2 regions of the Streptomyces sp. NPDC051041 genome follow, and region 1 is predicted to be linked to the other one. Evidence: riboswitches for the same ligand, from Rfam matches in the RefSeq annotation. Region 1 holds a riboswitch; the other holds the start of a gene.
The links. Region 1 has a riboswitch for S-adenosylmethionine ahead of ACIBAI_RS08965 (aminotransferase class V-fold PLP-dependent enzyme). Riboswitches for the same ligand answer to the same signal wherever they lie in the genome.
Positions count from the first base shown of each region.

Region 2: it holds a riboswitch for S-adenosylmethionine, as region 1 does, so the genes downstream of both, thrC (threonine synthase) here and ACIBAI_RS08965 (aminotransferase class V-fold PLP-dependent enzyme) in region 1, are expected to answer to the same signal.

Region 1 is NZ_JBITFM010000004.1:59,301-62,893, reverse strand. It holds gene ACIBAI_RS08975 (rhomboid family intramembrane serine protease) at 1-448, shown strand, start outside; gene ACIBAI_RS08970 (Lrp/AsnC family transcriptional regulator) at 445-726, shown strand; gene ACIBAI_RS08965 (aminotransferase class V-fold PLP-dependent enzyme) at 793-2,169, opposite strand; SAM riboswitch class IV at 2,335-2,451, opposite strand; gene trpD (anthranilate phosphoribosyltransferase) at 2,561-3,593, opposite strand, start outside.
Region 2 is NZ_JBITFM010000005.1:24,391-27,983, forward strand. It holds gene ACIBAI_RS10795 (trehalose-6-phosphate synthase) at 1-437, opposite strand, end outside; gene ACIBAI_RS10800 (glucosyl-3-phosphoglycerate synthase) at 521-1,465, opposite strand; SAM riboswitch class I at 1,597-1,737, shown strand; gene thrC (threonine synthase) at 1,756-3,039, shown strand; gene ACIBAI_RS10810 (MoaD/ThiS family protein) at 3,036-3,311, shown strand.

The DNA.
Region 1 (3,593 bases):
GCTCTTCCTCTACGTCTTCGGGGCGATGACCGAGGAGCGCATGGGCCGGGTCCGGTTCACCCTGTTCTACCTCGGCTGCGGCTACCTCGCCCTGCTCGGCTACGCGATCGACAACGCGGACTCCCGGCAGTCGCTGGTCGGCGCCTCCGGGGCGATCTCGGCCGTCCTCGGCGCGTTCCTGTACCTGTTCCCCCGGGCCCGGGTGACCAGTCTCCTGCCGTTCCTGTTCTTCCTGCCGCTGCGCTTCCCGGCGTGGATCGTGCTGCCCTTCTGGGCGGCGCTGCAGTGGCTGGCGGCGGGCCGGGCCGGCGCGGGCCCGGGGGTGGCCTACCTCGCCCACCTGGTGGGGTTCGGGCTGGGCTTCGTCTTCGCATGGGTGTGCTTCGGCCGTACGACTAGAGTGAACAGCGCCCCAGCGACGGCCCCCGAGGGAGAGAACCAGCCGTGATCACCGCGATCGTCCTCATCAAGACCAGCGTGGACCGGATCCCCGAGATCGCGGAGCGGATCGCCTCGCTGGAGAACGTCAGCGAGGTCTTCTCGGTCACCGGCACCTACGACCTGATCGCCATGGTCCGGGTGAGGGAGCACGAGGAGCTCGCGGAGGTCATCCCCGGCCGGATCAGCAAGATCCCGGGCGTGGAGGCGACGGACACGCACGTGGCGTTCCGCACGTACTCGCAGCACGACCTGGAGGCGGCGTTCGCGATCGGGCTGGACAGCTGACGCCGCCGTCGCCGGGCACGCCCCGCGGGTGATCCCGCCGGGCGCCCGGTCACCCGCCCACGGCGTTCAGGCGGGGGTGTCGGGCACGCACCGGCCGTCCTGCGTGCGGTAGTTCCACTTCGCGCCGTCCCGCACGAGTTCCCGCACGGCCCGCACGAACCGCTCCACGTGCTCGTCGGGCGTGCCCGCGCCGAAGCTGACCCGGACGGCGTCGAGGGGCGTCGCGCCGGGCGCCGCCCCGGGCCCGCCGCACTCGCCCCGGGTCCGCGGGTCGCTGCCGAGCAGGGTGCGCACCAGCGGGTGGGCGCAGAAGAGGCCGTCGCGGACGCCGATGCCGTACTCGGCGGACAGCGCGGCGGCGAAGTGGGAGCTGTTCCAGCCCTCGACGACGAAGGAGAGCACGCCGACGCGCGGGGCGTCGTCGCCGAAGAGGGAGAGGATCCCGACCTCCGGCACCTCGGCGAGCCCGTCCCGCACCTTCCTGATCAGGTGCTGCTCCCGGGCGACGAGGGTGTCGAACCCGGCCTCGGTCAGGGCCCGGCAGGCGGAGGCGACGGCGTGGGCGCCGATGACGTTGGGCGACCCGGCCTCGTGGCGGGCGGCGCTCTCGTGCCACTCCACGTCCACGCCCCCGTCGGCGCGCCGGGCGACCCGGCGGCTGGCGCCGCCGCCCGCGAGGTACGGCTCGGCCGCGCGCAGCCAGTCGGCGCGGCCGGCGAGCACGCCGGAGCCGAAGGGCGCGTACAGCTTGTGCCCGGAGAAGGCGACCCAGTCGACGTCGAGGTCCCGGACGGACACGGGGTGGTGGGGGGCCAGCTGGGCGGCGTCCAGCACGATCCGGGCGCCGTGCGCGTGGGCCGCGGCGGCCAGCTCGCGCACCGGCCACAGCTCGCCGGTGACGTTGGAGGCGCCGGTGACGCAGACCAGGGCGGGCCCGTGGGGTTCGCGGTCGGCGAGGGCCCGCTCCAGGGTCTGGACGGCCTGGCCCGGGGTGCGCGGGGCGTCGAGGTAGGTGACCCCGGCGTGCCGCCAGGGCAGCAGCGCGGCGTGGTGCTCGGTCTCGAAGACGAAGACCCGGCAGCCGGCGGGGAGCGCGCGGGCCAGCAGGTTGAGCGAGTCGGTGGTGGACCGGGTGAAGACCAGCTGGTCCGTCTCCCGGCAGCCGAGGAACTCGGCGACGGTCCTGCGGGCGTTCTCGAACAGGTCGGTGGACAGCTGCGAGAGGTACCCGGCGCCGCGGTGCACGCTGCCGTAGTACGGCGCGTAGGCGGCCACGTCGTCCCACACGCGCTGCAGGGCCGGGGCGCTGGCGGCGTAGTCGAGCGCGGCGTAGGCGACCTCGCCGCCGGTGACGAGCGGGACGGTGACGTCCCCGCCCAGGACGGGCAGCGGGGCGCGGACGGACCGGTCGGCGGCGGTGGCGGCAGCGGTGGAGACGGACATGGGTGTACTCCCGTGGAAGGCAGGCGGATCCGGCACGCGAGCGCGCACGGCTCAGGCGTGGGGAAGGCGGAAGAGGGTGTGCGGAGGCGGGGCTCTGCGGCCCTAACGCATTCGCTTGCTCACGGAAGGCTCCCTCGAACGACCAGGACCCCTGGTTTCGCGAGGGGTCCGCGCTTGCCGCAGACCTTGCTGCCTGCGGCCTGGTCCTCACCCGGGGCACCCCGCCACGGACGGAGGGTTGCCGGACAGCCGGCCGGGGCCTGATGGCTGTCGCTCATGACCTGTGCGGGAACGTATGCGAACCGGTCGCCGGTGCGCAACCGATGTCCGGATACCGGGACACGAGAAGGTGCCGGCGCTCCCGCGGAGCACCGGCACCGGGCGGAGCCGCTCACTTGTTGCTGGCGGCCACCCACCGTTCCAGCGTCCGCTTCGCCGCGCCCGAGTCGATGGACTCCGCCGCCTTCGCCATCCCGGCGCGGATCTGCTCGGTCAGCGGCGCCGCCGTCGGCTCCAGCGCCACCAGCGCCGCCGCGGAGTTCAGCAGGACGGCGTCCCGCACCGGCCCCGTCTCACCGTCCAGCAGCCGCCGCGCCACCTCGGCGTTGTAGGAGGCGTCGGCGCCCCGCAGCGCCTCCACCGGCACCAGGCCGACGCCGACGTCCCGCGGGTCGAAGGTCTCCTCGGTCACCTTGCCGTCGCGGACGACCCACACCCGGGAGGTGGCGGTGACCGTCAGCTCGTCGAGGCCGTCGTCGCCCCGGAACACCAGCGAGGAGTTGCCGCGCTCGGCGAAGACGCCCGCGACGATCGGCGCCATCCGCGGGTCGGCGACGCCCACCGCCTGGGCCTTCACCTGCGCCGGGTTGGTCAGCGGACCGAGGAAGTTGAACGTCGTCCGGATCCCCAGCTGGCCGCGTGCCGCGGCCACGTGGCGCAGCGCCGGGTGGAACTTCACCGCGAAGCAGAAGGTGATCCCGGCCTCCTCGGCGACCTCCGCCACCCGCCGCGGCGGCAGTTCCAGGTTGACGCCGAGCTTCTCCAGCACGTCGGAGGCCCCGGACGCCGAGGACGCGGCCCGGTTGCCGTGCTTGACGACCCTGGTGCCGGTGCCGGCGACGACGATCGCCGACATGGTGGAGATGTTGACCGTCTTCGCGCCGTCGCCGCCGGTGCCGACGATGTCGACGGTCCGCCCCGGCACCTCGATCACGTGGGCGTGCTCGTACATGGTCCGGACGAGACCGGAGATCTCCTCGACGGTCTCCCCCTTGGCCCGCAGCGCCACCGCGAACCCGGCGATCTGCGCGTCGGTCGCCTCCCCGCGCATGATCAGGTCCATGGCCCAGGCGGTGTCGTCGGACGACAGGTCCCGGCCGTCCAGCAGGCCGTTCAGCAGGGCGGGCCAGGTGCGGCCCGCCGCG
Region 2 (3,593 bases), on a different contig from region 1:
ACGACCGCCGCGCCCTCGGCCGCCTCCTCGGCCAGCGCCTCGGCGAAGGCCCGGTTGTAGGTCTCGTACGACGCCCACTGGCGGCGGAACTCCGCGTCGAAGACCGGTTCCAGCGGTGTCTGGTACAGCATGTGGTGCACGAACCACAGCACCGAGTTGGCGATCCCGTTGTACGCGTCGGCGTGCACGCCGGCCGGGATGTCCAGCATCCGCACGCCGTCCTCGCCGACCCCGCGCCGCACCGCCTCCCGGTCGCCGTCGGACAGGGCCGAGCACACCCACAGCGCGCCCGCGTCCGGCCCGATGGCGGACAGTCCGGAGACCAGCCCGCCGCCGCCCCGCCGGGCGTGCAGCGAGCCGTCGTCCCGCACCTCGTAGGAGACCGGGCCACGGTTGGAGGCCACCAGTACCTGAGCAGCACCGTTCGTCGAAGCCATACGCCTCAACCTAGCCCGGCCCCCAACCGCTCAAACGTACGACCCGGCCTCGTATCCGGGCCGTATACGACCCCGGGCCGCCCTCAGGCCGCCCTGCGCGCCGCGTACTCCGCGATCTCCGCCATCGGCGGGCGCTCCTCGGTGTCCACGGAGTACGTGCGCGGCTCGAAGCCGTCCTCGCCCCGCACGAACTGGGTGAGCGACGGGCGGACCAGGTGACCGCGGGCCAGCCTGAGCTGCGCGGTGCGGTAGATCGCGGCGGCCATCCGGCCGAGGGCCTGCCCGTCCTGGTGCCGGTGCCGCCGCACGCCCACGTCCACCTGGGCCAGGGCGTCCAGGCCCACCAGGTGCAGGGCGTCGACCAGCATGCCCAGCTCCACCCCGTACCCGACCGGGAACGGCAGCCGCTCCAGCAGCGAGCGGCGGGCCGCGTACTCGCCGCCGAGCGGCTGCACGAAACCGGCCAGCCGCGGCCAGTGCATGTTCAGCAGCGGGCGGGCCATCAGCTCGGTGACCCGGCCGCCCTGCCCGGCCGCGCCGCCCAGCGGGCGGTCGTACATCGCCTTGACCAGGTCGACGCCCGGCTCGGTCAGCAGCGGGCCGACGATCCCGGTGACGAAGTCCGAGGAGAACTCCCTGAGGTCGGCGTCGACGAAGCAGACGATGTCGCCGCGGGTCACCAGCAGGGAGCGCCACAGCACCTCGCCCTTGCCGGGCACGGCCGGGATGCGCGGCAGGATCTCGTCCCGGTGCACCACGGTCGCGCCCGCGGCGGCGGCCACCTCGGCGGTACGGTCCGTCGACCCGGAGTCGACCACCACGATCTCGTCGACCAGCGGGGCCCGCCGCACCAGGTCGCGGCGGATCACGGCGACGATGTCGCCGACCGTCTCCTGCTCGTTGAGCGCGGGCAGCACGACGCTGACCGACTGGCCCGTGGCGCGTTTGGCGGCCAGGACCTGGTGGAGCGGGCGGTCGCCCACGGACCAGGAGCGGGTCCTCAGCCAGCGCTCGACTTCTTCCAGCACGGTGTCCGGCTCCTCACGGTTGTCTCGCGGTTCGGACGGCTTCTCTCAACTGTCCTGGCCTTCGGTTACAGTCTTGAACAACGCTCGTGACCATCCCATGTCGGGGGTCCGGTGCGTCGACAACCACATACCGCTCATCCAGAGGGGCAGAGGGACACGGCCCGATGAAGCCCCGGCAACCCCCCTGAGCCGAACTCGTCTTCGCGAGGCTCCCGGTCAGGGAAGGTGCCAATTCCGTCTCACGGCGAGGTACGCCGTGGGGAAGATGAGGAGAAAGGGCCTCGCCTCACATGGCTGCGCAGACAGTTGCAAGCACCACCGACTCCACCGTGGACCTCGGCCCCGCCGCGGCGCTCTCCTGCCGCGAATGCGGTCACCGCGTGCCCCTCGGCCCGGTCTTCGCCTGTGAGGAGTGTTTCGGCCCGCTGGAGATCGCCTACGACTTCTCGTCCTACGACGCCGGGGAGCTCCGCAAGCGCATCGAGGCGGGGCCCGCGAACATCTGGCGGTACGCGCCGCTGCTGCCGGTCCCGGCCGACGTGGCCGACAAGCCCAACCTGAACCCGGGCTGGACCAAGCTGGTCAAGGCCGACAACCTGGCGCGCGAACTCGGCGTGACCGGCGGCCTGTACGTGAAGGACGACTCCGGCAACCCGACGCACTCCTTCAAGGACCGCGTCGTCGCCCAGGCCCTGGAGGCCGCCCGCGCCTTCGGCTTCACCACCCTGTCCTGCTCCTCCACCGGCAACCTGGCCGGCGCCGTCGGCGCCGCCGCCGCCCGCGCCGGCCTGCGCTCCTGCGTGTTCATCCCGCACGACCTGGAGCAGGGCAAGGTCGTCATGGCCGCCGTCTACGGCGGCGAGCTCGTCGGCATCGAGGGCACCTACGACGACGTGAACCGCTTCTGCTCCGAGCTGATCGGCGACCCGGCCGGCGAGGGCTGGGGCTTCGTCAACGTCAACCTGCGGCCCTACTACGCGGAGGGCTCCAAGACCCTGGCGTACGAGATCTGCGAGCAGCTCGGCTGGCGGCTGCCCGACCAGATCGTGGTGCCGATCGCCTCCGGCTCGCAGCTCACCAAGATCGACAAGGGGCTGCGCGAGCTGATCGAGCTCGGGCTCGTCGAGGACCGGCCGTACAAGATCTTCGGTGCGCAGGCCGAGGGCTGCTCGCCGGTGTCCGCCGCCTTCAAGGCCGGCCACGACGTCGTCCGCCCGCAGAAGCCGAACACCATCGCCAAGTCCCTGGCGATCGGCAACCCGGCCGACGGCCCCTACGTCCTCGACGTCGCGCGCCGCACCGGCGGCGCGGTGGAGGACGTCACCGACGAGCAGGTCGTCGACGCGATCAAGCTGCTCGCCCGGACCGAGGGCGTCTTCGCCGAGACGGCGGGCGGCGTCACCGTGGGCGTGACGCGCAAGCTGATCGAGAACGGCGTCCTCGACCCGGCGAAGACCACCGTCGTGCTCAACACCGGCGACGGCCTGAAGACCCTCGACGCGGTGGCCGGCACCGGCCCGACCGCCACCATCCGCCCGACCCTGGACTCCTTCCGAGAGGCTGGCCTCGCATGAGCGTGACCGTCCGCATCCCCACCATCCTGCGCACCTACACCGGCGGCCGGGCCGAGGTGAGCGCCGAGGGCACGACCCTCGCCGAGGTCATCGAGGACCTGGAGAAGAACCACAGCGGCATCGCCGCCCGCGTCCTGGACGACCAGGGCAGGCTGCGCCGCTTCGTCAACGTCTACGTCAACGACGACGACGTGCGCTTCGAGCAGGGGCTCCAGACGCCGACCCCCGAGGGCGCGGGCGTGTCCATCATTCCGGCGGTCGCCGGAGGCTGACCGAGATTCGCCGTTACCTTTGGTAATGGCCATCACCGAGCGTTCTGCGCATTGCCCCCTCCGTGAGAGAAACGGAGGGGGCAATTCAGTGTGGTTGAACGCGGTAGAGTTGGGGAACGCGCTGCTGATCCCCGGATCGGTACCCCCGTGTTCCTGTCGCACGCCCGACGAGATGTAGCCAAAGTGTGGGCGTCTTTCACGGCTTATGTGCGCTTTGTGCAGCCCGACTTGCCCTGAATTACGGCGAATTCTCGCCACATTCCAGGCCGGGTGCGTCCAGAA